DNA from 2 places in the Streptomyces paromomycinus genome. Region 1 is predicted to be linked to the other one. Evidence: riboswitches for the same ligand, from Rfam matches in the RefSeq annotation. Region 1 holds a riboswitch; the other holds the start of a gene.
The links. A riboswitch is a leader RNA that binds a small molecule or an ion and turns the genes downstream of it on or off. The one in region 1 is predicted to bind glycine.
Positions count from the first base shown of each region.

Region 2: linked by a shared signal. The riboswitch ahead of gcvT (glycine cleavage system aminomethyltransferase GcvT) and the one ahead of gcvP (aminomethyl-transferring glycine dehydrogenase) in region 1 are both predicted to bind glycine.

Region 1 is NZ_BHZD01000001.1:8,459,722-8,464,130, forward strand. Features, by position in the region: gene OEIGOIKO_RS36420 (DNA polymerase IV) at 1-1,142, shown strand, start outside; gene OEIGOIKO_RS36425 (PRC-barrel domain-containing protein) at 1,046-1,435, opposite strand; glycine riboswitch at 1,550-1,647, shown strand; gene gcvP (aminomethyl-transferring glycine dehydrogenase) at 1,836-4,409, shown strand, end outside.
Region 2 is NZ_BHZD01000001.1:3,145,840-3,150,248, reverse strand. Features, by position in the region: gene glyA (serine hydroxymethyltransferase) at 1-975, opposite strand, end outside; gene gcvH (glycine cleavage system protein GcvH) at 1,033-1,407, opposite strand; gene gcvT (glycine cleavage system aminomethyltransferase GcvT) at 1,496-2,623, opposite strand; glycine riboswitch at 2,656-2,764, opposite strand; glycine riboswitch at 2,765-2,860, opposite strand; gene OEIGOIKO_RS12695 (AAA family ATPase) at 3,111-3,863, shown strand; gene OEIGOIKO_RS12690 (hypothetical protein) at 4,063-4,409, opposite strand, start outside.

The DNA.
Region 1 (4,409 bases):
AGGTGGACCTGACGGACCGGACACGGGTGCGGGCCGAGGTGATGCGGCTGGCGGACCGGTGCGTGCAACGGCTGCGGGCGGCCGGGCGGTCCGGCCGGACCGTCGTGATCAAGGTGCGTAACTACGACTTCTCCACGCTGACCAGGTCGGAGACGCTGCGCGGGCCCACGGACGACCAGGGCGTGGTGCGGGAGGCCGCGGCCCGGCTGCTGGACCTGGTGGACACGACGGGCGGCGTACGGCTGCTGGGTGTGGGGGTGACCGGCCTCGCGGATTTCACGCAGGAGGACCTGTTCGCCCAGGTGGCGACGGAGAAGGCGGCCGAGGAGGAGGCCGAGCGGGCGCGCCGGGCGGCCGACGAGGCCGCGCGGCTGGCCGCCGACGAGCCCGAGCGGCCCCGACGCTGGCTCCCGGGGCTCGACGTGATCCATGACGAGCACGGGGCGGGCTGGGTGCAGGGCAGCGGCGTGGGCCGGGTGACCGTACGGTTCGAGCAGCCGTGGTCCGGGCCCGGGCGGGTGCGCACGTTCCCGGTCGAGGACCCCGCGCTGCGGCCCGGTGAGCCGCTGCCGCTGGTGGGCGGTCCGCCGGACGGGTGGCGCGACGGGCTGCCGGGCGGTCTGCCCGGCGGTTTGCCCGGCGGGGCGGGCGGGTCCGGCGGTCGTGGTGAGCGCGAGGCCGGGGAGGTGGACGGGCCTGGCGGATCGGGGGAGGCCGGTGGCCCCGGCGGGTCCGGGGAAGCCGACGAGCCCGGCGGGTCCGGGGGCGCCGGCCGTCCCGGCGGGCCCGGCGGTGGCGTGCTGGAGGAGCCCGGCGGGCCCGGCGGTGGCGTGCTGAGGGAACCCGGCGGGCCCGGCGGCGACGTGCTGAAGGAGCCAGACGGGCCCGGCGGCGACATGCTGAGGGAACCCGACGGGCCCGGCGGCGACATGCTGAGGGAACCCGACGGACCCGGCGGCGACATGCTGGAGGAACCCGACGAATCCGGCGACGGTGTGGCGGAGGCGTCCGGCGGCCGTGAGGCTCCTCCCTCTCCGCCCGGTGTTCAGTCCTCCGCGCCGGCCACCCGCCCGAACTCCGTGTCGGCCGGCGCGGCGTCCGAGCCGGGCGCGGGATCGGGGGCCGGGATGTCCAGACGGTAGTGGTGATAGAGCTGTAGTTCCTGCTCCGGCGAGAGGTGGCGGCCCACCCCGAAGTCCGGCGCGTCCCTGATCAGCTTGCGGTCGTAGGGGACGTGCAGTGCCTCGTCGACCAGATCGCTGGGCTCCAGGGGCACGAACGCGTCCCGGCTGAAGATCCCGGTGCGTACGGCCGCCCATTCCGGTTCACCGGTCGCGTCGTCCAGGTACACCTCGTCGACGGTGCCGATCTTGGTTCCGTTCTTGTCGAACGCCTTGCGGCCGATCAAGCTGCGGGGATCGATATCGGTCTGCACGGTCCCTCCTAGTGGTCGCAACTGCCTTGTGACAACTACCAAACGGCACAATTCATGCCCCGGCCACTCGAAGGAACGTCCGTTCGCCGCGCTGGTAGGCTGGCGAGCGGCTGTCGACCCCATGCGGGAGAGTCCTTCGTCGATCTTGGCGGAGGCGCCGAAGGAGCAACTCCTCCCCGGAATCTCTCAGGCTCACGTACCGCATGGACGAGGTCACTCTGGAAAGCAGGGCGGGCCACGGGCGGACACAGCGCCGGAACCCTTCCTCACCGACGGTGAAAGCCGGTACCGCGTGCGGGACCGGTGAAGCTCTCAGGTTGAGATGACAGAGGGGGAGGCCGTCCGGGCACCAGCGCCGTGGTGCCCCGCGTAGGTCGAAACGACCAGGAGGCCCCCGCAGATGACCACCACCCGCAGCTCCCTGACCGAGCTGGAACGAGGCACCCCGTTCGAGCAGCGGCACATCGGCCCCGGCCCGGAGGCCCAGGCCAAGATGCTGGCGCAGGTCGGGTTCGGATCGCTGGACGAACTGACCGCGGCCGCCGTACCGGACGTGATCAAGAGCGCGGAGGCGCTGGGCCTGCCCCAGGGCCGTACGGAGGCCGAGGTCCTCGCCGAGCTGCGGGCGCTCGCGGACCGCAACCAGGTGCTCGCCCCGATGATCGGGCTCGGTTACCACGGCACGTTCACCCCGCCGGTGATCCTGCGCAACGTGATGGAGAACCCCGCCTGGTACACGGCCTACACCCCGTACCAGCCGGAGATCTCGCAGGGCCGGCTCGAAGCGCTGCTCAATTTCCAGACCATGGTCGCCGACCTGACCGGACTGCCCACCTCCGGTGCCTCGCTGCTGGACGAGGGCACGGCCGCGGCCGAGGCGATGGCCCTCTCGCGGCGCGTGGGCAAGGTCAAGCAGGGCGTCTTCCTGGTCGACGCCGACTGTCTGCCGCAGACCGTCGCCGTCATCCGGACCCGCGCCGAGCCGACCGGCGTCGAGGTCGTGGTGGCCGACCTGTCCGAGGGCATCCCGGCGGAGGCCGCCGAGCGCGGTGTCTTCGGCGTGCTGCTCCAGTACCCGGGTGCCTCCGGCGCCGTACGGGACCCGCGTGCCGTCATCGAGCAGGCGCACGAGCTGGGCGCGATCGTGACCGTCGCCGCCGACCTGCTGGCGCTGACGCTGCTGACCTCGCCGGGCGAGCTGGGCGCCGACATCGCCGTCGGCACCACGCAGCGCTTCGGCGTCCCGATGGGCTTCGGCGGCCCGCACGCCGGATTCATGGCCGTACGGGAGAAGTTCGCCCGCAGCCTGCCCGGCCGGCTGGTGGGCGTGTCGGTGGACGCCGACGGGAACAAGGCGTACCGGCTCGCTCTCCAGACGCGTGAGCAGCACATCCGCCGGGAAAAGGCCACCAGCAACATCTGCACCGCGCAGGTGCTGCTCGCGGTGATGGCGGGCATGTACGCCGTGTACCACGGCCCGGACGGCCTCGCCGCCATCGCGCGCCGTACCCACCGCTACGCGTCCATACTCGCGGCGGGCCTGCGGGCCGGCGGGGTGGAGGTCGTGCACGGCGGCTACTTCGACACGCTGACCGTACGGGTGCCGGGCCGGGCCGCCGAGGCCGTCGCCGCGGCCCGCGAGGCCGGGGTCAACCTGCGGCTGGTCGACGCCGACCTGGTGGGCGTCGCCTGCGACGAGACCACCGGACGCGCGCAGGTGCACGCGGTGTGGGGCGCCTTCGGCGTCCAGGCCGACATCGAGCAGCTCGACGCGACCGTGGCCGACGCGCTGCCCGAGGAGCTGCTGCGCGGCGACGCGTACCTGACGCACCCGGTCTTCCACCAGCACCGTTCCGAGACCGCGATGCTGCGCTACCTGCGCCGCCTGTCGGACAAGGACTACGCGCTGGACCGCGGCATGATCCCGCTCGGCTCGTGCACCATGAAGCTGAACGCGACGACCGAGATGGAGCCGGTCACCTGGCCCGAGTTCGGGCAGCTGCACCCGTTCGCGCCGGTCGAGCAGGCGCAGGGCTACCTCACGCTCATCGCGGAGCTGGAGGAGCGGCTGGCCACGGTCACCGGCTACGACAAGGTCTCCATCCAGCCGAACGCCGGTTCGCAGGGTGAACTGGCCGGCCTGCTGGCCGTACGCGCGTACCACCGCGCCAACGGCGACGAGCAGCGCACCGTCTGCCTGATCCCCTCCTCGGCGCACGGCACCAACGCCGCCAGCGCCGTGATGGCCGGCATGAAGGTCGTCGTCGTCAAGACCGGCGAGGACGGCGAGGTGGACACCGACGACCTGCACGCAAAGATCGAGCAGTACCGGGACCAGCTCGCGGTGCTGATGGTGACCTACCCGTCCACGCACGGCGTGTTCGAGGAGCACATCACGCAGATCTGCGCGGCCGTGCACGACGCGGGCGGTCAGGTGTACGTGGACGGCGCCAACCTCAACGCGCTGGTCGGCCTCGCCGAGCCCGGCAAGTTCGGCGGCGACGTCTCGCACCTGAACCTGCACAAGACCTTCTGCATCCCGCACGGCGGCGGCGGTCCCGGCGTCGGCCCGGTCGGCGTGCGCGCCCACCTGGCGCCGTACCTGCCCAACCACCCGCTGCAGCCCACCGCGGGCCCGGAGACGGGAGTCGGCCCCATCTCCGCGGCGCCGTGGGGTTCCGCGGGCATCCTGCCCATCTCCTGGGCGTACGTCCGGCTGATGGGCGGCGCGGGGCTCACGCGCGCCACCCAGGTCGCGGTGCTCGGCGCCAACTACATCGCCAAGCGCCTGGAGCCGCACTACCCCGTGCTCTACACCGGCCCCGGCGGCCTGGTCGCGCACGAGTGCATCATCGACGTACGGCCGCTGACCAAGGCGACCGGGGTGAGCATCGACGACGTCGCCAAGCGGCTGATCGACTACGGCTTCCACGCGCCGACGATGTCCTTCCCGGTGGCCGGCACGCTGATGATC
Region 2 (4,409 bases), 5.3 Mb from region 1:
GTCCACCAGGACCAGGTGCACGTCGGTGCCGCCGGACAGCACCGAGACGCCGGCCTCGGTGACGTCGGACTGCGTCAGCCGCTCGGCGAGGATGCGCGCGCCGTCCAGGGTGCGCTGCTGGCGCTCCTTGAACTCCTCGCTCGCCGCGACCTTGAAGGACACCGCCTTCGCCGCGATGACGTGCTCCAGCGGGCCGCCCTGCTGGCCCGGGAAGACCGCCGAGTTGATCTTCTTGGCGAGCTCCTGGGTGGACAGGATCACACCGCCGCGCGGACCGCCGAGGGTCTTGTGCGTGGTGGTGGTCACGACGTGCGCGTGCGGCACCGGGTTGGGGTGCAGCCCGGCCGCCACCAGGCCCGCGAAGTGCGCCATGTCGACCATCAGGTACGCGCCGACCTCGTCGGCGATCCGGCGGAACGCCGCGAAGTCGAGCTGACGCGGGTACGCCGACCAGCCGGCCACGATGAGCTGCGGACGGGTCTCCTTGGCCAGGCGCTCGACCTCGCCCATGTCGACCTGGCCGGACTCCTCGTCGACGTGGTAGGGCACCACGTTGTAGAGCTTGCCGGAGAAGTTGATCTTCATGCCGTGGGTCAGGTGCCCGCCGTGCGCGAGGTTCAGACCCATGATCGTGTCGCCCGGCTTGAGCAGCGCGAACATCGCGGCCGCGTTGGCCTGCGCGCCGGAGTGCGGCTGCACGTTCGCGGCCTCGGCGCCGAACAGCGCCTTGATCCGGTCGATGGCGATCCGCTCGACCACGTCGACGTGCTCGCAGCCGCCGTAGTAGCGGCGGCCCGGGTAGCCCTCGGCGTACTTGTTGGTGAGGACCGAGCCCTGGGCCTCCATGACGGCGGCCGGGGCGAAGTTCTCCGACGCGATCATTTCGAGGGTGGACTGCTGACGGTGGAGCTCGGCGTCGACGGCGGCGGCGACGTCGGGGTCGAGCTCGTGGAGGGAGCTGTTCAGAAGCGACATGACTACTTCCTGGGGTTCGCGGGGCGCACGGCCCCGCCGGGCGGCGGGGTGGGCTTGTCAGCCGGTGAAGGCGGTGTACTCGTCGGCCGAGAGCAGGTCGTCCGGCTCGCCGCTGACCTTCACCTTGAACAGCCAGCCGCCCTCGAACGGGGCGGTGTTCACCAGCGAGGGGTCGCTCACCACGTCCTCGTTGATCTCCGTGACCTCGCCGTCGACGGGGGAGTAGAGATCGCTGACGGACTTGGTCGACTCCAGCTCACCGCAGGTCTCGCCCGCCGTGACCGAGTCACCGACCGCGGGGAGCTGCACGAAGACGACGTCGCCGAGCGCGTTGGCGGCGTGCTCGGTGATGCCGATCGTCGAGACGCCCTCCTCGGCGGCCGACAGCCACTCGTGCTCCTTGCTGTAGCGCAGCTGCTGGGGGTTGTTCATGTCTTGATTCTCCTGGATACGGTGGCGTGCTCGGTGCAGGGGTCTTGACAGGTGAGACGGGAGTACGTCCGGGGCGGGGCCGCGGGCGTCACTTCTGGCGCTTGTAGAAGGGGAGCGCCACGACCTCGTACGGCTCATGGGTGCCACGGATGTCCACCGCCACACCGGCGGTGCCGGGCGCGGCGTGCGCGGCGTCCACATACGCCATGGCGACGGGCTTGCCGAGGGTGGGCGAGGGGGCACCGGAGGTGACCTCGCCGATGACGGCGCCGTCGGGGCCCACGACCGGGTATCCGGCGCGCGGCACCCGGCGGCCCTCGGCGATCAGGCCGACCAGCTTGCGCGGCGGATTGGCCTCGGCCCGGTCCCGGGCCGCCTCCAGGGCGGCGCGGCCCACGAAGTCGCCGCCGTTCGTCGTCTTCTCGAACTTCACGACCCGGCCCAGGCCCGCGTCGAACGGGGTGGTGTCCGTGGTCAGCTCGTGCCCGTACAGCGGCATGCCCGCCTCCAGGCGCAGGGTGTCCCGGCAGGACAGGCCGCAGGGGACCAGGCCCGCGTCCTTGCCGGCCTCGGTCAGCGCCTCCCAGAGGGCGACCGCGTCGGCCGGGCGGACGAACAGCTCAAAACCGTCCTCGCCGGTGTAGCCGGTACGTGCGATCAGCGCCGGGACGCCCGCGACGGTGCCGGGCAGCCCGGCGTAGTACTTCAGACCGTCCAGGTCGGCGTCGGTCAGGCCCTTGAGGATGCCGGGGGACTCCGGACCCTGCACGGCGAGCAGCGCGTACGCGTCCCGGTCGTCGCGCACCTCGGCGTCGAAACCTTCCGCCCGCTCGGTGAGCGCGTCCAGCACGACCTGGGCGTTGGAAGCGTTGGCGACGACCATGTACTCCGTCTCGCCGAGGCGGTAGACGATCAGGTCGTCCAGGATGCCGCCCTCGGCGTCACAGATCATGGTGTAGCGGGCGCGGCCGACGGCGACGCCGCCGATGTTGCCGACCAGCGCGAAGTCCAGCAGATCGGCGGCGCCGGTGCCGGTGACGGTGATCTCGCCCATGTGCGAGAGGTCGAAGAGGCCGGCGCGGGTACGCACGGCGACGTGCTCGTCACGCTCGCTGCCGTAGCGCAGCGGCATGTCCCATCCGGCGAAGTCGGTCATGGTCGCGCCGAGGGCGCGGTGTGTCGCGTCCAGCGCGGTGCGGCGGGGGGCTTCGGTCATGGTGGTGGCTCCCGGGCATGGGTGACAAGACGGTCTCCCCATCTGTCATCGGAACCTGAGAGGTTCACCGGAAGGCCGTGACCGGTCCCGGCTTGCACCTTGGGTGGAGCCACACCACGGCGGCCCGCTTTTCAGATCTGCCTCGCCCGCGCGGTATCGGGGCCTGAGAGATTCAAGGGAGGACTTGCTCCTTCGGCGCCCCGCCGTGACGGCCGGGGACTCTCCCGCGCGGATTCAAACGGCCGGTATGGAGTTGGCTGAGCGTGGCACCCGTACCAGGACGCACACGGTGGTGTGCGGACCGGCACTTGGCGCGCACATCATCGCACGGGATCGCCGGATACAGGAGCCCTGGTCGTACCGGTGTTCGCAGGGGTGTCACGACAGTGTCCTGGGACTGTACGGATCGTGGGATTTCCTTGAAGCGCATTACCTTTTCTTGACACTCTTCGGGTAAGGGGACGGAACCAGGGGAGGGGCGATCACGGTGCACAGGCAGGCCGCACTCGCGACAAGTCCGGGAGGCGCGCCCCCGGGCTGTGTCCCGGAGCCGGTTCCGGCCGCCGTGCCGGGGCCCCGGCGGCTGCCGCTCGGGGTGGTGCGCCCCGGCCGGACGCGTACCGCGGCGCCGGACGCACCGGCGGTGGACGTCGTCGACCTCAGGGACCGCGACACCCCGCGCGAGGCGGCCGAACTGCACTTCGCGGCGGGCGACGTGGTGGTGGTCTCCGGCCTGCCGGGCAGCGGCAAGAGCACGCTCATGATCCGGGTGGTGCCCGCCCTCGACGCGCGCGGCGCCGCCGTGCACCGCATCGACTCGCAGGACGTACGGGAGCGCTGGGAGCGCGGCAGGCTGCGCCGGCTTCCGTACGCGCTCTACCGGCCGCTGGTCCGGGCCTCCCACTACATGGGGCTGCGGCGGGCGCTGCGCTCCGGCGGCAGCGTGGTGGTGCACGACTGCGGCACGCTCACGTGGGTACGCCGCTGGCTCGCGCGCGAGGCCCGGCGCGGGGGACGCGGACTGCACCTGCTGCTGCTGGACGTACCGCCCGAGGTCGCGCTGTCCGGGCAGCGCTCGCGTGGACGCGGAGTCTCCGGTTACGCCTTCGCCCGGCACCGGCGCGCGGTACGGCGGCTGGCCGCCCGCGCCCGGGCGGCCCGGCTCCCCGCGGGCTTCACCTCGGCCGTCCTGCTGGACCGGCCGGCGGCGGGGTCGCTGCGGCATATCGCCTTCGAGTGAGCGCCGCCCTCGGGGGCTTCGGGTACGGGTGCGGCCCGCCTCCTGAGGGGGCGGGCGTCCGTACCCGTCGGTTCAGGTCCGGAATGCCGGACACCTGACGGGCCGTACGGAACCTTCCGTACGGCCCGTCGCGACCGGTCCTAGTCCAGACATATCTCCCGCATCCGCGCCTCCTCCGGACGCTCGGCGCCGGGCCGATCTAGAGGCCCAGGGCCTTGAGCAGCACGGTCGGCAGCGAGAGCACCGATTTGACCAGTGAGGAGCCGTCCTGCTGCTGCGGCGCCTCGGCGGGCTGCTGGCGCGGCGCGTCCGCCGGCGGCTGCGCGTCGGCGGCCGGCTGCGGGTCGGCGGCCTGCTGGGCGCCGTCGCCCGGCCGCGGGTCGCTGACCGGCGCCTTCGGCTGGGCGGCCGACTGGTCGTCCGCCGCGTCCGCGTCGTCCGCCGGCTCCGCCGCGGGCCGGGCCGGACGGTTGGCCGCCGGGGCGGCGGCGGGCCGGTCGGCCGGCTGCTGCAGGCCGCCGAGGAGCTTGTCCAGGCCCAGGATCG